DNA from 2 places in the Alteromonas sp. ABV2_168 genome. Region 1 is predicted to be linked to the other one. Evidence: predicted binding sites of a transcription regulator. Region 1 holds the regulator's gene; the other holds the start of a gene.
What was found. Region 1 encodes ArgR, which controls arginine synthesis, uptake and breakdown. Its sites were predicted from a motif close to ANTGAATANNTATTCANT; they were not measured.
Positions count from the first base shown of each region.

Region 1 (15,540 bases):
TCAAAAATGAAAAACTGACCACTTGAATAAATTTACGTAGGTTTATTTGTTGGCGCAATTTCACCAGTTAAGCTTATTTAATGCAATAGGTAAGATTATTTTAATCGTGTAAATGTTTGTAATTAAATAACTTTAAATCAATGAAGCTGAATTCAAATAAGCGGTGTTTATCTGAAAAAAATCTGCGTTGAATAGTCGGGCTGGCGATAAGCTGCACGTTCTGAAGTTTTTGCGTAAATTTTCCGGACCATTTGTTCCGGATAATAATAAAAAAATCAGCATGGTCAGTGTGTTAGAAGTTCCTTCGTTTACATTGCTGTCATAAAGCTGACATAAAACTCGCGAAGAATTGCAGCCGTTTCCAGTTAATGCCGGTAGCGCCATTTTCTCTGTTTTGATGTTGCTACCGTTTGTCGATTATGACCAGGGGAAAAGCCAAATCTCCAAAGTGCATGGCTTTTCCCCGGTCAGAATCACAAAAACATACCTGTAAGAAGAATAAGAAGGCAGGTTGTTGCAGCCACAGTGGTCAAATTTGCGGTCACCTGGCGTCAGAAAACTTACCAGCCAACAAGCAATTGTTGGCTGGTTCCTTTCCGTTGTATCAGAGGGAAGTGGCGGTTTATCTGTGAAAAATAAGACTGGATAGTATTTCTTTAGAGTGAATGTTTCTTCCGGGTTAAGTCACCGGATAGTTCGCTCTGAATCGTGATGTGCGTGAAGTTGAAAACGAAAGTGTCATGAACTGTCACATTTCTGAGGTCATGGCCAGTCAGCATCACGGGAAAGTAGTTATCTTGATCCGTTGGACAAAAATAAAAACCCAACGTTCAGAGAGTTTTTAAAAAACGATAGGGAAACACACATGTTCACTAAAAGTAAGTTCAATCGCATTGCGATGGCTGTTGCGCTTTCAGTAGGCGTAGCATCTGCTGCAGTTGCAGCCGAAGGCCAGTCTTCTGCGATGCGTGGTGTAATTTCGGGTCCTCAGGGTAATCCTGCAGCGGGCAGTGTTATTACTATTCTTCACCAGCCTTCCGGTACGGTAAAGGAAGTGACTGTAAATGCTGACGGTCAGTTTTCTGCCCGTGGTCTGCGTGTTGGCGGTCCTTACACAATTATTATCGAGTCTGATAAGTTTCAAAGTGCCGTTATTGAAGATGTCTATCTGGACATCAACGATGCATTCGTTCTTGACCAGGCTCTGGAAGCCCAGGGCGACGTAGAACGTATCACTGTTACCGGTGCACGTGATTTCTTCGCTAATAAAGGTTCAAGCTCAGTGTTCGGTCAGGAACAGCTGAACAAAATGCCTACCTTTAATCGTGATATCAAAGACGTACTGCGTGCTAACCCGCTGGCAGTCGTAGACGGTGACGAACTGTCAGTAGCCGGTTCAAACCCGAAGTACAATGGACTGACAATCGATGGTGTGGGCGTAAACGATACTTTTGGTCTGCAAGGCAATGGTTACCCTACTAACCGTCCGCCAATTTCTCTGGATGCAGTATCTCAGGTCTCTATCGATTACTCTCCGTTCAGTGCCCGTGCCGGTAAATTCGGTGGCGGTAACATCAGCGTAGTCACTAAATCAGGTACTAACGAATTCCACGGTACAGCTTTCATTGAGAATGTTCCATGGACTGGTGATGCGAAAGACAATCGCCTGAATCCGGGCAACGAAATTGAAGTGAGCAACGACGAAGAGTCATACGGCTTTACTGTTGGTGGTCCGATCCTGAAAGACAAATTGTTCTTCTTTGGTGCTTATGAGCATTGGGAAGAAGATGTAGCCTTCGATTATAACCTCAGCAATCTTGAAGCTTCTGGTCATGATGTGACTAATGCCGAAGTGGATCAGGTAGTTAGTATTCTGCAAAATACCTATGGTCTGACTGATTCAATCGGTGGTGCACCAGCGCCAAATGAAGATGAGAAAATCCTGATCAAACTGGACTGGAACATCAACAGCGATCATCGTGCTGATTTCACCTACAGCGACCAGGATACCTCTGAACTGAATGGCTATACCCAATATTCGGACACGGTAAGTCTGTTATCTAATCAATGGACTATGGCACAGACCAACCGCTTCTACACCGGTCACCTGTATTCAGACTGGTCTGCGGATTTCCAGACTGAAGCTTCTTTGTCTTACAAAGAATACAAGCAAGCATCTAACACCAACTCCAACTGGGGTGAAATTAACATTCGTACTGCAGACGGTACCATCGTTGCAGGTCAGGACGAAAACCGTCAGGCCAACGAACTGGCTAACGAAGTCTGGAACTTCGGTCTGCACGCTACCTATCTGGCTGGCGACGTAGAGTACAAGTTCGGTGTTGAAATTGAAGATACCTGGAACTACAACCTGTACGGTCGTGACTCTGCCGGTACCTGGACCTTCGACAGCATTGAAGACTTTGAGAACAAAGCGCCTTCTTATGTTGAATACTCCAATGCCTACACCAACAACGTGCAAGATATTGCCTACGACGTAAGCAGCACTCAGTACTCATTGTACGGTGATGCGACCTTCGAACTGTTTGATGATTTTGAAGTGACTGCCGGTCTGCGTTATGAGTATCTGACAATTGACGATACGCCACAGGAAAACGCTAACTTCGTAAATACTTACGGCTTCTCTAACACAGAGAACATGGACGGCTTCAACATCTTCCTGCCGCGTGTAAGCTTTAACTACGACGTCACTGAAAATCTGACTATCCGTGGTGGTATTGGCCGCTTTACCGGTGGTATGCCTCTGGTTTGGGTATCCAATGCTTATACCAACGATGGTGTGACTAAAGACGGCGCGACATCTTCTTCCATCGATGCATCAGAAGTTGATTTCACTACTGTACCGGCATCTCTGCAGGCTGAGCTTGCGCAAGGCGCTGGTAGCACTAACCAGATCGATCCTGATTTCGAACTGCCTTCAGACTGGCGTTATAACATCGCCGCTGATTACACCTTTGATATTCCGGGTGTAGGCGAAGACTTCGCGTGGACTACTGAGTTTACCTATACTGATAAGCAAAACGCAGCATACTGGGTTGACCTGTCCCGCGTAGACAATGGCAGACGTACTGCTGATGGCGGTCGTATTATCTGGGACAGCGTGTATGACGGTACTGAGTACGAAGGTAACTATGATCTTCAACTGACTAACTCAGACGATGGCGGTCGTAATATTCTGCTGACTACCATGCTGAACAAATCATGGGATAACGGTATCAAGTGGAGCGCAGCTTACACTTACACTGATATCACTGAAGCAAACCCGGGTACCAGCTCTACCGCTGAGTCTAACTACCAGTACGAAGTGGGTGTTAACCGTAACGTTCCTATGGTTGGAACTGCTTACTACGAGATTAAGCATCGTCTGGTTATGACTTTAGGCTACGATCACGAGTTCTTCAGTGGTTACAACACTAACGTAACTATGTTCTTTGAACGTCGTTCAGGCCGTCCTTTCTCCTGGACTCTGGGCGCGTACAACGATGTTGGTCTGGGTGATCAGTATACCTTCGCTGGTTCAGATACCTATCTGCCTTATGTACCAACAGGTGCAGATGATCCTGCTGTAGATTGGGCGAACAGTTCTCTGACTTACGAAGAAGTAATGGCATTTGCTGAAGCTGCCGGTATTGCCGGTGCTGCGGGTGGTTATCCTGATAAGTATACTTCTACTCAGCCTTGGGTAACGACAATGGACCTGTCTATTTCTCAGGAAATCCCGGGCTTTGTTGAAGGTCATAAAGGTAAGTTTTACCTGAACATCGACAACTTTGCTAACCTGCTGAACGATGAGTGGGGTCAAACTTATGACCTGTCATATCCGCAGAACCTGCTGTATGACTACGACATCAACGAAAATGGTCAGTACGTTTACGATGAAGCGTATGGCGGTACTAACCTGAGCAACTTCGACTCGTTTGATTCTATTGAGTCAACCTGGCGAATCAAGGTAGGCGTGAAGTACATCTTCTGATAAGAGATGACTAACGGATTATAATAATAATAACCTGACGACAGTCCATTCAGAGCCAGCTTTCTTCCGGATAGCTGGCTTTTTTCTTTATGTTTTTTTCCTCCGCAATATACCTCTTCGATACAAAATCTCTCTTGTAATAAATATGACACAAAATATTGCTTCACTAGGACCGTTTTATGTCAGTAAACCGTAAATTTCTGCTGGATAGCGCAAATAATGTCCAGTAATATTAAACGGGGTCGGCGCATGAAATGCCAAAATTTTCCGGCAAACTGGCTACGTATTTTTTCATTTGTACGGAACCGGCTGGGAAGAGCCATAGATTTGCGTCGAAAACGACAGAAAAAGCATTTTAGTAAAAAAGGATTTTAATCGTTGTCTTGGCAGTTTCAGACCAGTTGGTCTGATTGGCCTATACGCTGTACAGGAACCAACACGGCAAGCTGTTTTTGTCATAAAAGTGTCATCCTGTGTGGGTACTCAGGTCTTAACCGCTCAGCACGATATGCCTGCAGGCATCCTGAATGCGGATAAATTAAAATACTCAAGGGAAAACACACATGAACACACCCGTTAAACTCACGCGCATTGCGCTTGCAGTGGCATTGTCCGTTGGTCTTACCGCTGCAGCCGTTGCACAAGAGACATCGTCATCGATAAAAGGTAGCATTGTTGGTCCTATGGGGAACCCTGCACCTGATACGGTTATCACCCTGAAGCACATCCCAACAGGTGCTGTGAAAACCATCTCTACTAACTCTGCAGGTCAGTTCTCACTGAGTGGTCTGCGTGTTGGTGGTCCATATGAAATTACTGTAGATTCTGATACCTTCAATGACACTAAAGTGTCTGACATCTACCTGACTTTGGGTGAACCACTTAACTTTAATTACCAGCTGGAAGAATCCAGTAACATTGAAGTTATTCAAATCACCGCTTCTCAGCTGGGTGCTGCTGCATTCGGTAAAATGGGACCGTCAGCGAGCTTCGATCTTGAGTCGATGAAAAGTGCGCCGGCTATTAACCGTAACATCACGGATATCATTCGTATTGACCCAAGGGTTTACGTTGACGAAACCCGTGGTGACTCGAACCCTGTTCAGTGTGTGGGTAAATCTAACCGCTTCAACAGCCTGACTGTTGACGGTGTAAAAATGAATGACTCCTTTGGTTTAGGCTCAAACGGTTATCCGACTATCCGTATGCCTTTCTCTTATGACGCATTAAGTCAGGTTACCGTAGAAATTGCACCTTTTGATGTAATCTACTCTGGCTTTACAGGTTGTAATATCAATGCCGTTACGAAGACCGGTACCAACGAAATCCACGGTGGCGCTTTCTACGATTACGGTTCTGATTCTCTGCAAGGTGACTCACTGGAAGGTGATTCTATTGCTTCTCCAAGCTACAGCGATAAGCGTTACGGCTTTAATGTAGGCTTTCCGCTGCTTAAAGATACTGTGTTCGGTTTCGTTTCATATGAAAAGTATGAAGGTTCAAGCATCTTTACCCGTGGCGCAATTGGTTCCGGTGCCATTAATGAAGTTGGCCTGCGTCAGGAAGATCTGGATGAAATCGTCCGTATTTCTAACGAGCTGTACCAGTATGACCCGGGCCCGGTGCCTACCAGCATTCCTGAAGAAGATGAAAAGCTGCTTGTTCGTCTTGACTGGAACATCAATGATGCACACCGTTTAAGCTATACCTACAACTATAACGACGGTAACTTCTTTGCTGAGTCCGATGGTGATCTGGATGAATTTGAACTGCAAAACCACCTGTACGAAGTAGGGACTGAATTACAATCTCACGTACTGTCATTGTACTCTGACTGGAGCGACAAATTCTCTACCGAAATCCGTTACTCTTACCTTGATGTTGATAACCGTCAGAACTCTCTGGAAAACCAGACCGGTGCTGTTGGTGGTATGAACTTCGGTGAAATGCAGATTTACGTTGAGAACCCGGATACCGGTGAAGAAGTTACTGTGTATATCGGTGGTGACGACAGCCGTCAGGCTAACGATTTGAACTACGATGTGACGGGTCTTATTCTTCGTGGTTATTACGCTCTGGATAATGGTCATGACCTGACATTCGGTTACGAGCGCGAAGCCCTCGATGTATTTAACGTGTTCGTTCAGCACACTGAAACAGAAATGCGTTTCTACGGCGGCATTGAAGCATTTGAAGCGGGTTTACCGGGTGCGATTTACTACAACAACGCACCATCCGGCGATCCTAACGATGCAGCTGCGGTTTGGAGCTATGAAATTAACGCACTGTATCTGGAAGACGAGTTTGCCTTTAACGATGACCTGACTCTGACAGTCGGTTTACGTTATGACTGGTACACCACAGATTCAGCGCCGGAAGAAAATGCAGAATTCGTAGAAAGCTACGGTTTCTCTAACAGCGGAACGCTGGATGGCGAAGGTCTGCTGCAGCCACGTATCGGCTTTAATTATTACCTGAACGACAGCACTGAACTACGTGGTGGCTTGGGTCTGTTCTCTGGTGGTAACCCTAACGTTTGGTTATCTAACAACTTCTCAAACAACAACGTATTGCAGTTTGGTGCCCGTGGCCGGGACTACGGTTACACAGACGGCTCACGCTCACTGTTTGACGCAGACGTGGTGTATCTTGGCGTAGAAGACGGTGTACCAGCCGGTCCCGGTTACGGTATCCCATCTGAAATGTTCAATGCCGTTGCTGCAGGTACCGGAGCGAATAACGAAATCAACTATCTTGACCCTGATTTCGAAATTCCGTCAGAGCTTAAAATGGCACTGGGCGTGACTCACCAGACCGAAGACAACTATATCCTTCAGGCCGACCTGTTAGTGTCCCGCACACAAAACCAGGCAATTGTTTTGCGTGGCGATCTGGACCAGGTTGGTACTACAGATGATGGTTATGCCATTTACGAAAGCAACCGTGTTGGTTCTTTTGTACTGACTAACTCTGATGTTGAGTCTACCTCTTACACAGTATCTTTCGGTGTAATGAAGCAGTACGAAAACGGCATCAACCTGGCCGGTGGTTATGCGTATAACCATGCTGAAGACGTTCAGCCTATGACCAGTTCTGTGGCGTTCTCTAACTATCAGTACCGTGCATTTACCTCGCCGAATGAGCAGGTTTCTTCGCTGTCTGATTACAACATTGAACACCGTTTCACGCTGAATGTGAGCTATGACATCGAACTGATTGATGGTTACCCTACAACTCTGGGCGCCTTCGGTCTTATTCAGTCTGGCAAGCCGTACAGCTACACGCTGTCCCGAAACGACTCCAACGGCGTATTCGGCTTTACACCATACCTGGATAGTAACAACGTGCTGCCAGTTGGCGGAGAGCGTAACGGCGAAGACGGTTCATGGTGGAACAAGATTGACCTGCGTTTAACTCAGCAACTGCCGGGTTTCACAGATGGTCACAGTGCCAGTGCATTTATCGTATTTGATAACTTCACTAACTTCCTGAATGACGACTGGGGTGTCGCTGAGCGTGTGCTTTTCAACACTGTTGAAGTCGGTGCCTCAGAACCTGAAGCCCGTATGGGTGATGCGTCTCTGTGGGAAGTACGTGTAGGTGTAAACTACAACTTCTAATCTGACGACAGGTAGCTCAGCTTCTTAACTCAGAAAAAAGCATATAAACCGCCGTTTTTACGGCGGTTTTTTTTAGCTTAAAGAAAAACTACCTCAGCATTTACCCTCCGGCAGTTTCAGCACTGCCATCATCAACATCACCCAGACCTCCGCCCATCACCCGGTAAAGGGTAATGCGGTTGCTTAAGTCAATTAACTGTGTAGAAATCAGCGACTGTTGTGCACTGTACAGGGTTCGTTGTGAGGTGAGGGCATCCTGAAAACTGTTCACGCCATTTTCATAGCGGGCCAGTGACAGGCGGTAACTGTCTGATGCGACATCGACTAAATCCTGCTGCGCGCCAAGCTGACGGGCAATGGTGCCCCGTCTTGCCAGTGCATCTGCCACGTCAGAAAATGCGGTTTGGATGCTGTATTCATAAGCGGCAACCATTTTGTCCCGATTGGCCTTCGCGTAATCAAGTTGCGCATCGTTGGCGCCACCAGTGAATATTGGCACCGATACTGAAGGGATAAGACTCCAGATTGTGGACGCGCCACCGCTAAAAATGTCTGCCAGCACATTACTGGCCAGGCCGCCGGTCGCGGTTAGCGTAACAGACGGGAAGTAGTTTGCCCTGGCGGCACCAATATCTGCATTGGCGGATTTAAGGTTATGCTCAGCGGCAAGTATATCCGGTCTGTTGAGTAAAATGTCGGACGTCAGCCCTGCCGGGATCACGCTAATGAAATCATCGCTCTCCGGCAGACCATCAGGTAACCATTGCTTATCTATGCCACTGCCTGCGAGTAACATGAGCGCATTAATATCCTGTGCGACCTGCGTGGTGTAGCTGGCAATATCTGCCATTGCAGTGTGGTAGGTGGTTTGCGCATCCAGCACATCCACTTTTGAGTCGACGCCCAGCTCATTACGGCGGCGGGTGATCTCCATGGCTTTCTGTGCGTTTTGTGCGGTTTCTTCCGCCAGTTTCAGCAAGCTCTGATCCGACGCCAGCGTCAGCCAGGCATTGGCGGTTTCGGCAATAAGCGTGATCTTTGCCGCTCTGGCTGTTTCCACAGAATAAAGCAAGCTTTGCTTATCAGCTTCGGTTGCGCTCTGATTCTTGCCGAACAAATCAATTTCGTATCCGCTTAGGCCGGCATCAGCTTCATAGCTGGTGCTAACGGAGCCGTCTGACGATTTCGCCCGCGTACCGGTTACACTCGCATTCAACGTAGGAAACAATTCAGCCCGCTGAATGCGGTAGGTGGCTCTTGCTGCCTCTACATCTGCAAGGGTTTGTCGTAAATCGCGGTTGTTATCCAGTGCCGTCTGAATCACTTTCTGCATTCTGCTGTCGGTAATAAACGACTGCCAGGGAAGCTGCAAAATGGCGTCAGCATTCTGCAGCGACGTTTGTTCAACATTCGTTGAATCAGTGTAAGCCTCGCCTGCCGGCCACTCAGAGGGCACCGGTGATGCAGGGCGCTCATAATCCGGCGCCAGGGTTGCGCAGCCGCTCAGCGACAGGGCGACAACGACGGCGCACAGAGATATCTTGCTAAAATGACGTGTAGGTTGCATTGATTACTCCTTATCCGCAGCAGTGTCATAAACGGGCTTTCTGGCCGGAAACGCAGTTCTTACCAGTACGAAAAACATGGGAATGAAGAATATGGCCAGCAAAGTCGCGGTTAGCGTACCGCCCAAGATACCTGTTCCGATGGATATCCGGCTGTTTGCTCCTGCACCCGATGCGATAACAAGGGGGAAAATACCAAAGACAAAGGTAAGCGAGGTCATAATGATCGGGCGCAGACGTTGTGCTGCTGCCTGAATGGCGGCATCCACGGCGCTTTGCCCTTTTTCATAAGCGGCTTCGGCAAACTCAACAATCAGGATGGCATTTTTAGCGGATAACCCGATGGTGGTCAGCAGCGCAACCTGAAAGTAAACATCGTTTTCAAGGCCACGGAAAGTGGCTGCCAGTGCTGCACCAATTAATCCTAGCGGAATAACCAGCATTACCGAGAATGGAATAGACCAGCTTTCGTAAAGTGCTGCCAGTGCCAGAAAGACTACCAGAATAGAAATGGCGTACAGGTAGACAGATTGCCCGCCGGACAGATTTTCCTGATAGGACAATCCGGACCAGGCATAGGTCACCTTGCCGTTACCCACTTCATCTGCAAGGCGCTCCATTTCCGCCATCGCTTCGCCGGAACTGACGCCCGACGCTGCGTTGCCTTGAATCTCATAGGAAGCCAGGCCGTTAAAGCGGCTTAAGGTTTGCGGCATCTGCGACCAGGAAACACTGGAAAAGGCACTGAATGGTGTCATGGTGGTGTTGCCGTCACTGTCAGTACCACGCACGTGCCACTGGCGCAAATCTTCCGGTTTGGCGCTGTAGTTACTGTCGCCCTCAATGTAGACTTTTTTCACCCGGCCGCGGTCAAGAAAATCGTTCACATAAGAACCGGCCCAGGCCGAAGATAAGGTGTCGGCCACATCTGACAAACTTAACCCCATGGCAACCGCTTTCTCGTTATCAATATCGATATCCAGTTGCGGGGTTTCACTTAGCGTACCTTCACGCACACCACTCAGCAGCGGATTGGTGCGGGCTTGTTGTAAAAAAGCATTCTTTATTTCTGTCAGTTCGTCACGGGTTGTGCCCGCTGCTGCCTGCAACTCAAAGGTAAAGCCGTTACTTTGACCGAGACCCTGAATCACCGGCGGCAGCATAGCTATAACACTGCCATCGCGGAGCTCGCTCATCTTCATCATCAGGCGACCGGCAATGTCTGATGCCGATTCACCGTCGCCGGTTCTTTCGTCCCAGTCTTTCAGTGACAGGAAGCCCATACCTGCGTTCTGGCCGCTACCGGAAAAGCTGAAGCCTGAAACTGTAAAGAAGTGATCAACCAGATCCGATTCCTCTTCCTGAATATAAGTCTGAATTTCATCGGCAATGGCGGTGGTACGGGTAATCGATGCACCGGCAGGTAAGTTAAACATCACCATTACATCACCCTGATCTTCTTCTGGCAAAAAGCTGGAAGGGAGTTTCACCATCATCAGGCCCATCACCGCAATAATTACCACATAACCGGCCAGCCAGAATTTAGGGCGCTTAATCGCCGATACCGCACGCAGGTTATATTTGTCGGCAAACTTATCGAACATACGGTTAAACCAGCCGAAAAAGCCCCCTGTCTGACGGCTTGCGCCGGTATCTTTTAGCAGTGATGCACACAGCATTGGGGTTAGCGTTAACGCTACAAATACCGATAACAGCATGGACGAAATCACGGTTACCGAAAACTGACGGTAGATAACGCCGGTTGAACCACTGAAAAAAGCCATAGGCAGGAACACGGCGCAGATCACAATGGATGTACCGATAAGGGCAGAGGTGATCTCTTTCATAGATTGGATCGTGGCATCCCGGGGCGACATCTTTTCCTCTGACATCAACCGTTCCACGTTTTCAATCACTACGATGGAGTCATCTACCAGTAAGCCGATGGACAGCACCAGGCCAAACATGGTCAGGGTATTAATGGAGTAGCCCATTGCGGCCATGATGCCGAATGTACCCAAAAGCACCACGGGCACGGAAATGGTCGGGATAATTGTTGCCCGCCAGTTTTGCAGGAACAACCACATGATCAATACCACCAGAACAATGGCGATGATCAGGGTTTCCACGACTTCCAGAATTGATAACTTGATAAACGGGGTAGCGTCTTTCGGAAACGCCATTTTGTAGTTGTCCGGGAAATTCTTTTCCAGATCACTCAATACCGCTTTAACCCGTTCTGATGTATCCAGCGCATTGGCACCGGGAGCCAGCATAATGGCAATACCGGATGCAGGATGACCGTCGAGACGGGGAACAGCTGTGTACGATTCACTGCCCATTTCAACACGGGCAACCTGAGATAACCGTACATCGGTGCCCTGGCGGTCAGACTTCACAATGATGTTTTTAAAATCGGAAACACTCTGCAGCATGGACTGAGCCGTTACGGTAGCATTCAGCTCCTGCGTATCGGGAGAGGGCATGTCACCGATTTTACCGGCGGGTACCTGCACGTTCTGGGCGCTCAGGGCAGAGGTAATATCTGAGGGCATCAGTTCGTATGCCGCCAGCTTTGCCGGGTCGAGCCATATGCGCATGGCATACTGGGAACCGAATACGTTGATATCACCCACACCTTCAGTACGGGCAATGGTGTCCTGCATATTTGAGGCGATATAATCCGAGATATCGAACTCAGAGTCCTCGTCGGTTTCGTCGTAAACAGCAGCAATAAGCAGCATATCGCTTTGCGATTTGGTTACCGTCACCCCTTCAGATTGCACGGCAGAAGGCAAGCGGGAGTTCACCTGTTGCACTTTATTCTGAACCTGTACCTGCGCGTAATCGGCATCCGTTCCCTGCTCAAATGTCAGCGAGATACTGGCACTGCCGCTGGATGAGCTGGAGGAAGAAAAATATAATAGTCCGTCAAGACCAGTAAGCTGCTGTTCCAGTACCTGCGTGACGCTGTTCTCCACGGTTTGGGCGTCTGCACCGGAATAGTTGGCACTGATGCTCACAGTAGGCGGCGCAATATCAGGGTATTGGGCAATGGGTAAAGAGAGTATGGAAGCGGTTCCCGCCAGCATAATAATAATGGCGACAACCCAGGAGAATACGGGCTTATCTATGAAGAATCGGGCGAACATTACTCATTTCCTTCCTGATTTTTTGCTTTCGGCGCTGCCACTCTGCCATCTTCGTTCAGCGTGACTTCAGTAACGGTGATGTCTGCGCCGTCCTGTAAACCGTCGATGCCTTCCACTATCACTTTTTCACCGGCCTTGATGCCGGACTCAGTCAGCCATTTATTACCGGTGGCTTCCTGTAAGGTCAGCGACCTTTTCACTGCTTTACTCCCTGAAGCTACCCAGGCGAAAGCATTGCCTTTATTGTCAAACTGCACGGCTTGCTGGGGTACAAGAATCGCGTTTTCGTCTACCGCTATGGTGACTTTGGTGCGGATAAACATGCCAGGCATGAGAATGCCGTCCGGATTGGGAAAAGTCGCCCGTAAGGTAATAGAGCCGGTGGCTTCATCAACAGCTACTTCATGCATAGTGAAGGAGCCGGTTTCATCATATTCAGTATTGTTTTCCAGCATGGCGATAACATCACTTGAGCCGGATGTTACGCCCTCACGCTGCATCATGGCACGGCGCTCAAGCACACCTTCGCTGGTTTCTGTCATATCTATATAAATCGGGTCGAGTTTGCGAATGGTGGTTAACGCCGTGTCCTGGCCCTGAGTAAGCAATGCGCCTTCGGTCACATTAGAAATACCGGTACGGCCACTGATGGGTGCAGTAATGCGGGTGAAAGCAAGATTAACGTTGGCAGAGTCCAGTGCCGCCTGCGCTTTCGCCAGTGAGGCCTGAGCAACCAGATAGTCTGCATGGGCGTTATCGGCATCTTGTTGGGAAATGCCTTCTATCTTTAATAAGTTCTGGTAGCGCTCATCAATAAGCCGGGTTGACTCCACAGACGCTTTGGCGCTCACCAAGTCTGCTTTGGCTTCGTTTACGCTGGCGCGATAGGTTGAATCGTCAATCTGATAGAGTAGTTGCCCTTTTTCTACAAAACTGCCTTCTTCAAACAAACGCTGTTCGAGCACGCCGCCGACCTGTGGCCTAATCTGAGCGGTTTGTTGTGCAACAACACGGCCTTGCAGCGTGCGGGTAATCGGGAACGTTTGTGTGGCTATGGTAATTGCACTAACGGCGGTGGCGCGGGGCGCAGAGCTTTGATTTTGTGTTGTGTCACTGCAGGCTGAAAGGGTAAGCAGGCTGGTGAGAACACAGAGGGTGGTGGCGATCTTCATGGCGATTCCTTGTTTAATCCGGAGCTGACGGCACTAAGCGCTTTCCCGTCAGTTTGCTGAAGCAGAGTGTATCGACAAGGAGGGTTAAGGCAGGGTTAACGCGGTTTTATGAGAAGGCAGATTAGCGAAAAAGCGGGACGAATTTACTCATTCACCGGCGTTTTTGCCGTGAATGAACGCGCCATTTACAAAGGGGGTACAATGCTGAAGGAATAAAAAAAGCACCTGAAAAGGTGCTTTGTGCAATAGCAACTGTGTCAGACGTTTTCGAACAGGTTCTCTACGCGCTGACGAATTTCTTCGATACGGGTGACGTCAGCCGGGGCGATAAAAATCGTATCATCACCGGCAATGGTACCCAGCACGCCGTCTTTCTGACTCAGAGAGTCAAGCAATCTTGCGATAAGCTGTGCGGCACCGGGGCTGGTTCTTATGATTACCATCACATTATTGTGTACAATGTCGAGCACGAGCTGTTTAAGCGGACTTTTCGCCGTAGGCATGCCAAGTTCAGGTGGTAAACAGTAAACCATATCACCGCGGGCATTTCGCGTTCTTACCGCGCCGAATTTACTCAGCATACGGGACACTTTTGATTGGCTGATGTTATCAAAACCCTGTGATTTCAGTGCTTCAACGATTTCACCCTGAGACCCGAAGCTTTCTGCTTTCAGGATCTCTTTGAAGGCTTTGATCATCTTTTCTTGTTTTACGTTAGCCATATTTTCCTGTCGTATTTGGTGTTTAAGGGTACAAACCGCTATTATTGTGCCGTAGTCATCACATTTAAGCAATATTTATGCATATCCATTCAAATTATTGCATAATCTTGCGGCTTATACCCATTATGCATGCATAAGACCATTGGGTGATTGAGTTTTTTTACGCGTTGATTTACTGTGACGCTCCGTTTTTTTGACGAGTAACTATTCCATAGGAGAAATGGTATGAAAGTAGCCGTGTTAGGTGCTGCCGGTGGTATTGGTCAAGCGCTGTCATTGTTGTTGAAAACACAATTGCCAGCAGGTTCTGAATTAGCGTTATATGACGTTGCGCCAGTTGTTCCTGGTGTTGCTGTTGACCTGAGCCACATCCCCACCGCGGTGAAAGTTACCGGTCATGGTAAAGATGATCTGGCTGATGCGCTTACCGGTTGTGACGTTGTTCTTATTCCGGCCGGCGTTCCGCGTAAGCCTGGTATGGACCGTTCTGACCTGTTCAACATCAATGCCGGTATCGTTAAGAACCTGATTGAAGGTGTTGCTGATAACTGTCCTTCTGCTTGTGTTGGTATTATCACTAACCCTGTAAACACTACTGTTGCTATCGCTGCTGAAACGCTGAAAGCAAAAGGCGTTTACGACAAGAACAAGCTGTTCGGTGTTACTACTCTGGATGTGATCCGTGCTGAGACTTTCGTGTCTGAACTGAAAGGTCTGGACGTATCAAGCGTACATGTTCCTGTAATCGGTGGTCACTCCGGTACGACTATCCTGCCTCTGCTGAGCCAGGTTGAAGGTGTTTCTTTCACTGACGAAGAAGTAGCAAGCCTGACTACACGCATCCAGAATGCAGGTACAGAGGTTGTTGAAGCGAAAGCTGGCGGCGGTTCTGCGACGCTTTCTATGGGTCAGGCTGCAGCACGTTTCTGTCTGTCTCTGGTTGCTGCAATGCAAGGTGAAAACGTTGTTGAGTACACCTATGTACAAACTGACGACAGCGATGACGCGGCATTCTTCGCACACCCTGTACGTTTAGGTCCTAACGGCGTTGAAGAAATTCTGCCATACGGCGAGCTGAGCGCTTTCGAACAAAAGGCGAAAGACGACATGTTGGAAGGCCTGCGTGGCGACATCAAAATTGGTGTTGAATTCGTAAACGGCTAATCCCGTTTCAATAATGCATTGAAAACCGGCTTTCAAAAGCCGGTTTTTTTATGCCCTGATTTCAGGCACAGAATGAATTGTTTGAAAGTACAGGATGATTTAAGGATGACTGCGTTCCACAGCGATATCAGAGCGACTTAATACACATCCC
Region 1 is NZ_JBSWYQ010000012.1:47,513-63,052, reverse strand. Features, by position in the region: gene ACXAH4_RS16965 (TonB-dependent receptor) at 866-3,994, shown strand; gene ACXAH4_RS16960 (TonB-dependent receptor) at 4,558-7,614, shown strand; gene ACXAH4_RS16955 (efflux transporter outer membrane subunit) at 7,715-9,181, opposite strand; gene ACXAH4_RS16950 (efflux RND transporter permease subunit) at 9,185-12,331, opposite strand; gene ACXAH4_RS16945 (efflux RND transporter periplasmic adaptor subunit) at 12,331-13,503, opposite strand; gene argR (transcriptional regulator ArgR) at 13,761-14,225, opposite strand; gene mdh (malate dehydrogenase) at 14,451-15,389, shown strand; gene ACXAH4_RS16930 (NADPH cytochrome P450 oxidoreductase family protein) at 15,527-15,540, opposite strand, start outside.

Region 2 (15,540 bases), on a different contig from region 1:
CCACGCCAGAGACGGCGTTGCCTTTCCTGATACCCTGGTCGGTACAGACAGTCACACCCCTCATGTTGACGCACTTGGGGTCATAGCCGTGGGCGTTGGCGGCCTGGAAGCAGAAAGTGTCATGCTGGGCCGCGCCTCCTATATGCGCCTGCCTGACATTGTCGGCGTAGAATTAACCGGCAAACCACAACCCGGTATTACCGCCACTGATATCGTACTGGCGCTGACAGAATTCCTGCGTAAAGAGCGTGTTGTATCTGCTTATCTGGAATTCTACGGCGAAGGCGCGTCGGCGCTGACCGTGGGCGACCGCGCAACGATTTCAAACATGACGCCGGAATACGGTGCCACTGCTGCCATGTTTTATATTGATGAGCAAACCATCGACTACCTGAAGCTTACCGGTCGTGAAGACAAACAGGTTGAGCTGGTTGAGTCTTACGCGAAAGCCACCGGCCTTTGGGCTGATGACCTGACGACAGCGGAATATGAACGGGTACTGACCTTTGATTTGTCTAAGGTAGGCAGAAATATGGCCGGCCCGTCTAATCCTCATGCAAGACTGGCGACGGCAGACCTGGCAAGTAAAGGCATTGCCGGTCATGTTGAACAGGAAAATGGCAAAATGCCGGATGGCGCAGTCATTATTGCGGCTATCACTTCATGTACCAATACCAGCAACCCCCGCAATGTTATTGCCGCCGGATTGCTGGCCCGCAATGCCAATGCCAGAGGACTGATCAGAAAGCCCTGGGTAAAAAGCTCACTGGCGCCGGGCTCTAAAACAGTAAAACTTTACCTGGAAGAAGCCGGCCTGTTATCTGAACTGGAACAGTTGGGCTTTGGTGTTGTCGCGTTCGCCTGCACCACCTGTAACGGCATGAGCGGTGCCCTCGATCCGAAGATTCAGGAAGAAATCATTAAGCGTGATTTATATTCCACTGCTGTCTTGTCAGGAAACCGTAACTTTGACGGCCGTATTCATCCCTATGCCAAGCAAGCCTTTTTAGCCTCTCCGCCGCTGGTTGTGGCCTATGCCATTGCTGGTACAGTGCGGTTCGATATCGAAAAAGATGTGCTGGGTACAGACAGTGACGGTAACCCGGTCACGCTGAAAGATATCTGGCCTTCAGATGAAGAAATTGATGCCATTGTCGCCAGCGCGGTTAAGCCTGAGCAGTTCAGACAAGTTTACGAGCCCATGTTCGATCTGAAAGTCGACTATGGCAAGGACTTGGAGCCACTTTATAAATGGCGTCCGAAAAGCACCTATATTCGCCGCCCCCCATACTGGGAAGGTGCGCTGGCAGCAGAGCGTACGATGAAAGACATGCGCCCCCTTGCCGTGCTGGGCGATAACATAACCACTGACCACCTATCACCTTCAAACGCCATACTGGCGTCAAGTGCCGCCGGTGAATATTTGTCAAAAATGGGCGTACCGGAAGAGGATTACAATTCCTACGCCACCCACCGGGGTGACCATTTAACCGCCCAGCGCGCTACGTTAGCGAACCCGAAGCTGTTTAATGAAATGGTAACGGAAAACGGTGAAGTGGTTCAGGGCTCACTGGCGCGCATTGAACCGGAAGGCAAAGTGGTACGCATGTGGGAAGCCATTGAGACCTACATGAACCGCAAGCAGCCTTTGATCATTGTAGCGGGTGCTGATTACGGTCAGGGATCATCACGTGACTGGGCTGCAAAAGGCGTAAGGCTGGCGGGTGTAGAAGTGATTGTGGCAGAAGGCTTTGAGCGCATTCACCGCACTAATCTGATTGGTATGGGTGTATTGCCACTGGAATTCCAGCCGGGCACAACACGCAAAACCCTGCATATCGACGGTACAGAGACCTTTGATGTAAAGGGGGATATTTCACCCGGTGCCACTTTGACGCTAATCATCCATCGCACCGGCGGCGAAACGGACAAAGCAGAAGTGAAATGCCGTTTAGACACCGCTGAGGAAGTCTCCATTTATTCCGCTGGCGGTGTGTTGCAGCGCTTTGCTCAGGATTTCCTGGAATCTGAAAACGCCTGACAATCACCTGCAAGACCGGTTGGGTATGCTGCCCGGTCTTGTACCCCATTCACATCATTCATCTGAGAACGTGCTCATGACTTTCGCCCCACAAATTAAAATTCCGGCAACCTACATTCGCGGCGGTACCAGCAAAGGCGTGTTTTTCAAACTCACCGATTTGCCCGAAGCCGCACAGCAACCCGGCCCGGTAAGAGACGCGTTATTGCTGCGGGTAATTGGCAGCCCTGATCCGTACGGTAAACAAACTGACGGCATGGGCGGTGCAACGTCAAGTACCAGCAAGACCGTTATTCTGTCGAAAAGTGAACGGGAAGGATTTGATGTGGACTACCTGTTCGGACAAGTGGCTATTGATAAACCCTTTGTAGACTGGTCAGGAAATTGCGGCAACCTCACCGCCGCGGTGGGCGCATTTGCCATCAGCAACGGGTTGGTTGATAAGGACTCAATACCACACAATGGTATCGTCACCGTGAAAATCTGGCAGGTGAATATCGGCAAAAGCATTATTGCAAAGGTGCCCGTGACCAATGGTGAGGTACAGGAAACCGGTGATTTCGAACTGGATGGCGTTACCTTTCCGGCGGCAGAAGTAGAAATCGCTTTTGTGGACCCGGCGGATGATGATGGCGCGATGTTTCCCACCGGTAATGTGGTCGATGATATCGACGTCCCGGGTGTTGGCAGGCTCAGAGCAACGATGATCAATGCCGGTATTCCGACAATTTTCATTGATGCTGAAAGTTGCGGCTACAGCGGCACAGAGTTACAGGATGCCATCAACAGTGATGAAAAAGCGCTGGCAATGTTTGAAACTATCCGGGCTCACGGCGCAATGAAAATGGGCCTCATCGGTCATATTGATGAAGCGGCCACGCGCCAGCACACGCCGAAAGTCGCGTTTGTCAGCCCACCTGCAGATTACACTGCATCCAGCGGGAAGCACATAGCGAAGCAGGATATTGACCTGAATGTCCGGGCCTTATCCATGGGTAAGCTACATCATGCCATGATGGGTACTGCTGCAGTGTCCATTGCTACTGCCGCCTGTATTCCCGGCACACTGGTGAATGAAGCAGCCGGTGGCGGGGAACGCAGTCAGGTGGTATTCGGCCACCCCTCCGGCACACTGAAAGTCGGCGCACAGGCTGAATATCATCACGGCCAGTGGCAAGTGAAGAAAGTGATAATGAGCCGCAGCGCAAGGGTGCTGATGGAAGGATGGGTGCGGGTTCCCGCTGATGTTCTGACGCCCTGAAAACCGGGTGAAAAAAACGGTGCCAAAAAACCGGCGAAAAAACAGGCACACTATTTGTAATAAGGACTTCAAAGGACGCCGTTCAGAGCGTCCGCTGTCAATAACACATTGAAGGTAAGAGGTCCTTATGCAGGCATTACTCGTTGAAGATGATTACGTATCATCAGCTGCACTGTTTACCGCACGCAAGTATGCATTAGCCGGTCATTTACGCCGCCACAATGGCGCAACGTTTATCCACCACCCGCGGGAACTGGCGGTACTGTTAAGTAAGCTTCCCCACAACCGGGAAATGCTGGCTGCGGCCTGGCTGACACGCTCCATGCAGGACGACTACGCAGACAGTGATGAAGTTGAGATGTGTTTTGGTCAGAAGGTTGCTGACATGGTATCTGCCATGCGCAGTTTCAATTTGCCGGACAGCGGCGCGCCCGAAACCCTGGCACAAACGAATTTCCCGGCGATTCAGGCCGCTCCTGCCCTTTTACAAACTATGGCACTCGCTGACGTGTTTGTGCTGGCACAAACGGTTACCGAGTTTGAATCCGGCATGTTGCCCGGGTTTAGCCAGTGGCTTGCCCGGCATTTACCACTATTTCCGCAAGCCAGTAGCGCATTAATACAAATGGTAGAACGATGGTTGGTTAACCAGCCTGCCTCTCCGGTTGCATTGCATCAGGTGAGTTAGCCAGTCTGAACAGCACATCACCTGGTAACCTATTGATTTCCTGTATATAACTTGTATTACACAACATTTGTCTTGTTCTGTTTGTACCTTTCGGGATATCTGTGAAGAATGGAAACCACACAGATACCCGGACAAGAACAATGAAAAAACATGCCCTTGCTATTGCAATGACAGCCGCTCTGCTGAGTGGTTGTGCTGCAACGTCCTCTTCTCACAACAATACTGAATCAACACCGTACACGTTAAAAAGCGGCGGTGAGATCGCCCCGTATCAAAAGGGATTGTCGGTTAGCCACGCCAGACTCAATTTTTCCTTCGACTTTACGAACGAAGTGTTATTTGGTGATACCACACTCACGCTTAACTCAGACAGCCCGCAAACACATCTTTCTGTGGATTTAGATACCCGTTTCACCATCACTTCGGTGTGGTTAAACGGAAAAACACTACCCGCGACGACAACGGCGTCACCTTTACGTGGAAAACTGAAAATGGCTTACCTTTTCCTATGCCTCTCGACGTCAGTATCGACGGAAAAGTGACAACTATCGATATGGTGAAAACCCGTCGTGTACCGGCGCTACCGAAAGATACCGTTGTTGCCGATCCACACAGCAAAGTGCTGCGTTACGAACAACGTTATGAAGATTTTAAAGCGTGGAAAGCAGAGCAAGCAGAGAAAGAGGAAACGAAATAGGGCTGTTGCTACATCCAGGAGCGGCGGCCTGATTCGGCGTGCCACAGCGCTTTGTCAGCCAGCTCTGTGGCAACCGCATAAGGAATATATGGTATGGTGATACTGCCGCTGGCCAGAATAAAATGCACGTTGGCCAGCCCTCTTCGCTGCATCAGCACACTTTGAGTCAGTGCCACCTGCTGAACCTTAAAGAGTGTAAAACTGTAGCGGTCAATCCCTGCCATACCTTTTCTGATATAACAGTAAGTATCATCGCAGGCGAATCCCCATCGCCGCCAGCGCAAATAAATACTTGCACAGGCGAGCATAAAAGCCGGAATGGTGACAAGGAAAATGTGCCAGCCTTCACGGGCATAGCCCATGGCCGACACCAGCGCACAGGCAGGCAGTGCCAGTGTCAGGATCCAGCGACTGATAAAGCGGGTGCTGATCCTGCTATAGCCGGTGTGATGCACCTTGTTATCCGGCATTGCATCTGTAGCCAGAGCCTGCGCCTCAGCAAGTGTGACGGACGGCACCAGCATCTTGTGAGTCGCATGTAATTCCTGCTCCTGTTTGTCACCGGTCTTATTCTGCTCAAAAAAGAAATTAGCTCGCTTAAGCAGATAATCCAGCCAGTCCTGTCTGACGGAAATCATCTGTATACGGGACTCACGCATACTGACTTCCTGCAAACTGAACAGTCCTGAACGACGGATATACCGGTCCGATGTGCGGGTGAGCGTGTAGTTATAATACGTGATCACCGAGCCGGCTACCGACACCATGGCCATCACACTGAGGATCAGCAGCATGGTGGAAATGACATACAAACCGACCTGCCACCAGAGTACTTGCTCGTCAGCGAACAGTGCATCCATGGATAATCCGAGATCATCCACAAAATCGTAAATAAAACCGGAAATCTCGTCATAAAAAGGCGCCAGTGCACCAAGCAGGATCCACACACGGTTATTGGTCAGTCCGTGAATGATGAGATCGGAAAGGCTGCGGCGGTTAATCACCTTCTCATCATCCGCTAGCGGTGACGTCGCGGTGTCAACTGCCTCTGGCTTGTTGTCCTCTGTGGTCCCGGCCTGATGCTGTCTGCCGGAGATCAACACCGCCTGACGGAGCTGCTGCGCATAATCCCGTTCTACAGCAACAATTTTCGCTTCCTCTCCGGATGAACCTGCTGTATCCAGCACCACCACGGTGTAATGGGTAAAGCGAAAGTAAAACGGTTGTTCAATTTTTACATTCTGAATGCGCCAGAACGGCAGATTAAGATTACGACGCCTGAACAGTCCGCTACGTATTTCAATGTGTTCGTTGCGGATGCGGTACTGATAAAACCAGTAACTCACTACTCCACTTACAATCGTTGCCAGAAAGATAGCCACCATGACGGGTATAAACCAGAACGACTGCTGATAGTCAAAGCTGCTGGCAGACCAGGCAAGTACAGAAAGCACCACAATAAACTGGCGGATAAAACTGAGGACATTGGAGACAATGAAATAGATCACCGCAACCGGTGCCAGTCTGCGCCAGTTAACGCCGGTGGAGACAGCGGCTTCCTGTTGTGACCGCATCAGCGCGCTCCCACATCCTTGTGATCAAGAATGAACTGGCGGATTTTCTGTGCCTGAGCCACGGGAAGGCCCGGTATTTCAAAGGTATGCCCTGCCCCTCCGGCAGAAAAAACCTGCAAAGTTGCCAGCCCGGCCAGCCTTTCCAGCGGTCCGCGCTTGAGCTCAATATGCTGTATGCGAAGTACCGGCTGGCTGGTGATGCTGCGGAATATCAACCCCTTGTGAACAGATAAATCCTGCTCTCTGAGTGAGAATTGCAACAACGGATCAGCAAGCCAGTGATAAACACTCAGCAGCCCCCATAAGGCTATAAGACCCGCCGTCACGAATGGCCAGGCAAATAACAGTCCTTCCGGCAATGTGACAAAAGGCTGAAAGCGGATGAAGTTTACGACCACCAGAAGGGTGATGAAGATTGCCGCCGCGATAGCAAGATTCAGTGTTCTGTAACGCGGCGACAAAGGCTCATAAACCAGCGTGTCCAGAGACGGCAGCTGGTCTGCAGAGACAACCGTATTTGAAAAGGCTTCACCTTCCGTGGTCATGCTTTGTATCAGTCCTCAATCATTTGTGAGTTAAGCCACTCTTGCAGTGCTTTCATGTCGTGAGCAACTGCCATCTGAAGCTCCTCAACCCAGTCATGCACATTTTGCCACCATGCAGGGTGATCCCCCTGCTGGATCTGATTGGCAATGCGTTGCACACGGGCAAGACCGACAGAGCCGGCGGCACCTTTTATTTTATGGGCCTGGGAACACACTTCGGACTTTTCGTCAGCACTCAGGCTTAACTGCAGAATTTCCATGTATTCCGGCATTTTATCCTGGAACACTTTTACGCTGGCACGGACCATATCTTCACCGATGGTATCCACCAGCATTTGCAGCAATTCAATATCCAGAATATTGGACAGCGCTTTGCTGTTGTCAGTTTTCTTAGGCTTGTTTTCCACTTCAGTATGCAGCGGTGCGGCCGGTTCAGCAAACAAACTGTTGAACACTTCAATCACACGGCTCTTCTTGATGGGTTTGGCGATAACGTCATCCATACCGTTTTGCAGGTACTCTTCACGCTTTTTAATCACGTTAGCCGTTAATGCCACCATCGGCGTGCCCATAACCAAATCTTCATCGCGCAGCGTGTTGGCCACGTCAAACCCTGTCATATCCGGCAACTGTATATCCAGCAGGATAAGGTCGTAGTGATTTTCCCGGGCTTTATCGATCGCTTCCTGACCGGTCATGGCCACATCGACTGTCTGACCTAATTTTTCAAGCAGCGCTTTTGCCACCATCACATTCAGCTCAATGTCTTCCACCAGCAGAATGTTAAGATCGGTCACCAGCAGTTTAGAAACCTGCATAGGACGGTTAGAAATCTGTAACGGCAGCTCAATTTCAAAGCGTGTGCCCTTGCCGACTTCAGACGTCACGCGGATATCGCCGTTCATCAAGTCGACCATTTGCTTACAGATTGCCAGACCAATACCGGTACCTGTTGCAGACTGATGATCCGGATGGTCTACCTGATAATACATGGCGAAGATTTTCTCAATTTCGCTGTCAGGGATCCCCACACCGGTATCTTCTACCACGTAGGTCACCACCGTCATATCGTCTTTTGCCGGGGTTGCCGACACACTCAGTTTCACATTCCCTTTCTGCGTAAACTTCACGGCATTAAACAGAATGTTCCACAGGATCTGACGCAGACGGGTACCGTCAACCTCCACCAGTTGCGGTAACGGCTCCTGAATATCGGTTACCAGCTCCAGCGATTTGTCTGCCGCTAACAGACGGATAATGCTGGACAACTCCTGGGTGAAATCACGCAGCGATACCGTTTTCAGGCTGAGCTCAAGTTTATCCCGGTCCAGCTTATCCAGATCGATGATGTCGTTGAATATATTGCCCAGTGTAATTGCGCTGGCATAAATAGTACTGACCCAGTTGAACTGCTCTTCACTCAAATCCGTGTCGCGCAGCATACGGCTTAAACCCACAATGCCGTTCAGTGGCGTTCGCAATTCGTGAGAAATCGTAGCAATGAAACGAGTTTTATCGGTACTGGCTTTCGCAGCGGCATTCTCGGCCTGTTTGCGCTCTGTCATATCCCGGCCAAAAGCCAGCAAACCTAAACGTGTGCCTTCGTTATCAAAAAACGGTACCCGCTTCATTTCGAAGTAACGGCGTTTTCCGTCAGCAAAGCGCAGCCACAACTCTTCGGTCATGCTGGCATTGGTTTCCAGCACTTCATGATCAGAGGCAACAATCTGGCGGGCCAGTTCTTCTTCAAACACATCATGTAAGGTCAGACCAACCAGCTCAGCTTCGGATTTGCCGGTGAGCATTTCCGCAATACGGTTACAGCCGGCAAAACGCCCTTCTTCATTACGGTAGTAAATCAGATCCGGTGAGGCATCAATGATAGAGCGCAGCAAGGTAGATAAGTGTCGTGCCTGCTGTTCTGAAAAAGATTTCTCTTCAATCTCTTTTTCAAGATCTTTAAACACCGCTTCACGGTCGTCCTGCGCTTTACGGCGCTGTTCCATCTCATGGTTAAGCTGGCGGATATTGCTTTGCAGTTCGCGGTTAAGGAATACATCTTCCTCACGCAAACGTTCCAGTTGGCTGACCACTTCTTTTAAATTAGTGCGGGAAGTTTCCAGTTGTTTAACCAGTTCACTTAAGAAGTAAAGCACCCAGGGGGCTGACATCATGGTAAGCACAACAGCGATAATAAAATCGTCAGGTTGAACCTCATTGCCCATGGTCACCCGGATGACGTATGAACCGCCAAGGGTGAAAACCAGCGTAACAACAACAAACAGCAAACTTAGTTTCAGTGTGCCAAAGCGCTTTATAAACTGCGCAAATTTTATCGCCCACGAATCATTTGGAGAATCTTGATGCATAACGAACGTACTGCAATTTCTAAATAACTAAACTTACAGCACTTATAACACGGTCGCGTTGGAAAACCCACAAATCTGCCTGCACGTTATACTAATTTGTGACACTGCGGTGACTATCCTGACATATTCACTGACGGGCAAAATTCGTCATAGCGATAATTCCCTTCATTTATATGGATACGCCCGGTGACTTTGCTAATGCTCCGGCACAGAGGTATATTAGATTTTATCTGGTCGGGCTTGGCGGGTTCTGACAGGTTGCCGTAAAAGTGATATTCATTCAGCCACACCCTGCATTTCCATATAAATAAACATTTTTTATGAATGATTATTCACAATTAACCTCTTATTCTTTTTTGAACTTTAGTATAAACATACTAATTTGATAAAAAAATGAGCGTTCAGCTCAAAATCCAATCAGCGGCGATTTAAAATTAAGATGTTGATTTAAAATGACTTTATGTAACTTATTCAAAATACATAAGGTCTTCACATTTTTATCATTTGATTTTATATGCCAATGTATGTATTTTGTACGGCCCGCTAGGCAATAGTGCATAAAAATGCGGTTAACGACTGGCGTCCTACTAATAATAATTAACGACATAAAAAGGCGCTTAGAGTATGGTGAAAACTGGCTCGTAAATAGACGTCTACACTAATGTTGCGATGCGTGTCCTGCGCGGAACACGATCCAACACATGCCTTGTCCAGTCGAAGGTTGAAGGAGTTTTTAAGATGAGTTTATATAATCCCAATGATTCCCGGGATAACTGTGGCTTTGGTCTTATTGCCCACACTCACGGGGAAGCCAGCCATAAACTGGTAACGACTGCAATCCAGGGCCTGGACAGAATGCAGCACCGTGGCGGTATTGCTGCCGACGGTAAAACCGGTGACGGCTGCGGATTGCTACTGCAAAAACCGGATGCCTTTTTTCAGGCTATCGCCGACGAGAACGGCTGGAAGCTGAGTAAGAAATATGCCGTAGGCATGATTTTTTTGAGTCAGGACGACACACTGGCACAAGCTGCCAGAGACATTCTTAACGAAGAGCTGGAAAAAGAAACACTGAATGTTGTGGGCTGGCGCAAAGTGCCGGTAAACCACGATGTATTAGGTGAACTGGCTCTGACCGGTGTACCGCAGATTGAGCAGGTTTTTGTGAATGCTCCTGCGGGCTGGCGTAAACGCGACGTAGAACGTCGTTTGTTTATGGTTCGCCGCCGTGCCGAGAAACGTCTGGAAAAAGACAAAGACTTCTATGTAGCCTGTTTATCCGGCTTAGTCACCATCTATAAAGGCCTGGTGATGCCGAAAGATCTGCCTGCCTTCTATGCAGATTTGGCTGACGAACGTCTGAAAAGTGCGATTTGTGTATTCCACCAGCGCTTCTCTACCAACACATTACCTAAATGGCCTCTTGCGCAGCCTTTCCGTTTTCTCGCGCACAATGGCGAAATTAACACGATCAAAGGTAACCGTGACTGGGCGATGGCCCGTACCGGTAAGTTCTCGACGCCTTTGATTCCGGATCTGAAAGATGCTGCACCTTATGTAAATACAACAGGTTCTGACTCATCTTCTCTGGATAACATGCTGGAATTATTCCTGGCGGGCGGCATGGACTTATTCCGTGCAATGCGTCTGCTTGTGCCACCAGCGTATCAAAATAACAAGACCATGGACGAAAGCCTGCGTGCATTCTACGAGTTTAACTCAATGCACATGGAACCATGGGACGGTCCTGCCGGTATCGTACTGACAAACGGTCGCCACGTTGCCTGTAACCTTGACCGTAATGGTCTGCGCCCTGCCCGCTACGTGATCACCAAAAATGGTTTCATCACACTGGCTTCAGAAGTAGGTATCTGGGATTACAGCGAAGCTGACGTGGTAGAAAAAGGCCGCGTTGGTCCGGGCGAAATGCTCGCCGTTGATACCTACAACGGTAAGATCTGGCGTTCCAATGAAATCGACGCAGAGCTGAAAGACCGTCACCCGTACAAAGAGTGGCTGGAAAAACACATCCGTCACCTGACGCCAATTGAGCAGATGGATTCTTCTGAATTAGGTAAGCGCGTCCTCGATGACGACACCATTGAGGTTTACCACAAGCTGTTCAACTACAGCTACGAAGAAATTCAGCAAGTGGTGAAGGTTCTGGCGAAAGATGGTCAGGAAGCTGTAGGTTCAATGGGTGATGATACGCCAATGGCCGTATTATCTTCCAAATCCCGCACTGTTTACGATTACTTCCGTCAGCAGTTTGCCCAGGTAACAAACCCGCCAATCGACCCGTTACGTGAAAATCACGTAATGTCACTGGCTACGTGTATCGGCCGCGAGCAGAACGTATTCAGCGAAACGTCAGGTTATGCTGACCGCGTACTGTTTTCATCTCCGGTACTGGTTTACACCGACTTGAAACAGCTGCGTGAATTTAACCCTGATAACTACTATTCAGAGAAAGTTGACCTGCAATATAAGCAGGAAGAGGGCTTGCGTAAGGCCATCGAACGTATCTGTAACGAAGTGGAATATCTGGTTAAACAGAAGCGTGCTGCATTCGTTATTCTGTCAGACCGCAACATCAAGAAAGACAGACTGACCATTCCTGCCGCTATGGCGACCGGTGCGGTGCATCGTCGTCTGGTTGAAAAAGCACTGCGTTGCGACGCAAACGTTGTGGTTGAAACTGCTTCAGCCCGTGACCCGCATCACTTTGCTGTACTCATTGGCCTGGGTGCAACGGCTGTTTATCCGTTCCTTGCCTATGAAACCATTGAGCAACTGTGCGAAAAAGGCGAGCTGACCTGCTCTGTCACAGACGCAGTATTGAATTACCGTAAAGGTATCAATAAAGGCCTGTATAAAATCATGTCAAAGATGGGTATCAGCACCGTGGCCAGCTACCGCTGCTCCAAGCTGTTTGAAGCCATCGGTATCAACAAAGATGTGGTTAACCTTTGCTTTAACGGCGTACCTTCACGTATTCAGGGTGCCGGCTTTGAAGATTTCGAACAGGATGCGATTAACCTTAACCGCATTGCCTGGCTGAAGCGTAAGCCTCTGTCTCACGGTGGTCTGCTGAAATATGTTCACGGCGGCGAGTATCACGCCTACAACCCGGATGTAGTGAAATCACTGCAAACCGCAGTGGTTTCTGGTGAATACAGCGATTATCAGGTTTATGCAAAACACGTCAATGAGCGCGCACCAGCGCACTTCCGTGACTTGCTGAAACTGAATTCGCCAAATGAAGCCATTGATATCAGCGAAGTCGAAGGGGCGGAAAAACTGTTCCCCCGTTTCGATACCGCAGCGATGTCTATCGGTGCATTGAGCCCTGAAGCCCACGAAGCGCTTGCCATTGCAATGAACCGCTTAGGTGGCCAGTCGAACTCTGGTGAAGGTGGCGAACACCCTTCCCGCTTCGGTACAGAAAAGAACTCTAAAATTAAGCAGGTGGCTTCCGGCCGCTTCGGTGTAACCCCGCACTATCTGGTTAACGCAAATGTTATCCAGATCAAAGTGGCACAGGGTGCAAAACCGGGCGAAGGTGGTCAGTTGCCGGGTGACAAGGTTAACAAGTACATTGCGCAACTGCGTTTCTCTGTACCTGGTGTAACCCTGATTTCACCACCACCTCATCACGATATTTACTCTATCGAAGATTTGGCTCAGCTTATTTTTGACCTTAAGCAGGTTAACCCTAACGCCCTGATTTCAGTGAAACTGGTATCAGAGCCGGGCGTAGGCACTATCGCTACCGGTGTAGCGAAAGCGTATGCTGACCTAATTACCATTTCCGGTTACGACGGTGGTACAGGTGCAAGCCCGCTGACGTCTGTTAAGTACGCCGGCAGCCCCTTCGAGCTGGGTCTGGCGGAAACACAACAGGCACTGATTGAAAACGGTCTGCGTCACAAAGTACGTGTACAAACCGACGGTGGTCTGAAAACCGGTCTGGACGTTATCAAAGCAGCCTGTATGGGTGCTGAAAGCTTCGGTTTCGGTACTGGCCCGATGGTGGCGTTAGGCTGTAAATACTTGCGAATTTGTCACCTGAACAACTGTGCGACAGGTGTTGCAACTCAGGATCAAAAGCTGCGTGAAGAACACTTCATCGGCTTGCCTGAGATGGTAATGAACTACTTTAAGTTCATTGCTCAGGAAGTGCGGGAAATTATGGCCGCAATAGGCGTACGTAAGTTTGATGAACTGGTAGGCCGCACTGATCTGTTGAAAGTTATCGACGGCATTTCAGCGAAACAAAACAAACTGGATCTGTCACCACTGCTGGCAACACCGGTTGAAGGCGAGCATACCCGTCTGTTCTGTTCAGAAACCACCAACCAGCCGTTGGATAAAGGTGAGCTGAATGCGAAGATTCTGGACGATGCCCGTAACGCTGTGCGTGAAGGCAAAGGTATCCGTTTAAGCTACCCAATCCGCAACACTGACCGTTCAGTGGGTGCCATGTTGTCTGGTGAAATCGCCAAACATCACGGAAACCATGATATGGAAGATGTGCCGGTTGAAATACAGTTTACCGGTACTGCGGGCCAGAGCTTCGGCGTATGGAACGCAGGTGGTCTGCACATGCGTATTGAAGGTGATGCCAACGATTACGTGGGTAAAGGTATGACTGGCGGTAAGCTGGTTATCTACCCGCCGAAGAACATCAGTTTCGATGCACATAACAGTGCCATCATGGGTAACACCTGTCTGTACGGTGCTACCGGCGGTAAACTGTTTGCTGCCGGCCGTGCCGGTGAACGTTTCGGTGTGCGTAACTCAGGCGTAACCGCCGTGGTTGAAGGTATCGGTGATAACGGTTGTGAATACATGACCGGTGGTATTGTTGCTGTACTGGGCCCGGTTGGCGTTAACTTTGGTGCCGGTATGACAGGTGGCTTCGCTTACCTGTACGACGAAAACGGTGACCTTGATAACCGCGTTAACCCTGAACTGGTTGAAATCATGGATATTGGCGACAAGGCCATTCTGTCAGAGCACTTACGAGGTCTGATTAACCAGCACTATGAAGAAACAGGCAGTGAACACTCATTGTCATTGCTGACGAACTTTGCTGAGTCGGTAAAACGCTTTAAGTTAATTAAGCCGAAAACCAGTGACGTTAAAAACCTGTTGGGCCACATCAGCCGTTCGAGTGACGAGCTGCGGATCCAGGCGCAATAAGAGAGGTAGGTGAAGTAATGGCTAAAAATGTATACCAATTTGTTGACGTTGAACGGATTGACCCGCCGAAAAAACCTATCATGGTGCGTAAGGGTGAGTTCGCTGAAATTTATCAACCGTTAACGCAATCTCAAACCGAAGGCCAGGCAGACCGCTGCCTGGACTGCGGTAACCCTTATTGCGAGTGGAAGTGTCCGGTTCACAACTACATTCCGCAGTGGCTGAGCCTTGCGAATGAAGGTCGTATTATTGAAGCGGCAGAACTTTCTCATAAAACGAACAGCTTGCCGGAAGTCTGCGGCCGCGTGTGTCCGCAGGACCGTTTATGTGAAGGTGCCTGTACGCTGAATGATGAGTTCGGTGCCGTAACTATCGGTAGTATTGAAAAATACATCACCGACACCGCCTTCGAAATGGGCTGGCGTCCGGATATGTCTGACGTAGTCTGGACAGACAAGAAAGTCGCTATCGTTGGTGCCGGTCCTGCAGGTCTTGCTTGTGCAGACATTCTGGTACGTAACGGTGTGAAGCCGGTTGTTTTCGACAAGTACGAAGAAATCGGCGGCCTGTTAACCTTCGGTATTCCTTCGTTCAAGCTGGAAAAAGACGTGATTAAACGTCGTCGTGAAATTTTTACCGAAATGGGTGTGGAGTTCAGACTCAATACTGAAATCGGTAAAGATATCGACTTCCAGGCGCTGCTTGATGAATACGATTCAGTGTTCCTCGGTATGGGTACGTACAAGTCCATGCAAGGCGGATTCGACAATGAGCACGTTGAAGGCGTTTTCGATGCCCTGCCGTTCCTGATTGCGAATACTAACCGCGTAATGGGGCTGGAAAAAGATCCTGCTGATTTTGTCGACATGAAAGACAAAACCGTTGTTGTGCTGGGTGGTGGTGATACCACTATGGACTGCGTACGTACGTCTATCCGTCAGGGCGCAAAACGCGTAATTTGTGCTTATCGTCGTGATGAAGAAAGCATGCCCGGTTCACGCAAGGAAGTACAGAACGCGAAAGAAGAAGGTGTGGAATTCGTCTTCAATGTACAACCGCTGGATATCGCGCTGACCGGTGAAGGCACTGCAGCCGGTGTTAAACTGGTTAAAACTGAAATGGGTCCGCCGGACATCAACGGTCGTCGTCGTCCTGTTGAG
Region 2 is NZ_JBSWYQ010000009.1:216,885-232,424, forward strand. Features, by position in the region: gene acnD (Fe/S-dependent 2-methylisocitrate dehydratase AcnD) at 1-2,041, shown strand, start outside; gene prpF (2-methylaconitate cis-trans isomerase PrpF) at 2,118-3,302, shown strand; gene ACXAH4_RS14720 (HD domain-containing protein) at 3,430-3,990, shown strand; gene ACXAH4_RS14725 (hypothetical protein) at 4,131-4,532, shown strand; gene ACXAH4_RS14730 (hypothetical protein) at 4,529-4,687, shown strand; gene ACXAH4_RS14735 (PH domain-containing protein) at 4,696-6,261, opposite strand; gene ACXAH4_RS14740 (PH domain-containing protein) at 6,261-6,806, opposite strand; gene arcB (aerobic respiration two-component sensor histidine kinase ArcB) at 6,815-9,175, opposite strand; gene gltB (glutamate synthase large subunit) at 9,914-14,380, shown strand; gene ACXAH4_RS14755 (FAD-dependent oxidoreductase) at 14,398-15,540, shown strand, end outside.
Region 2: a site for ArgR is predicted at 9,728-9,745, ahead of gltB (glutamate synthase large subunit). Genes of this name have one in related genera too.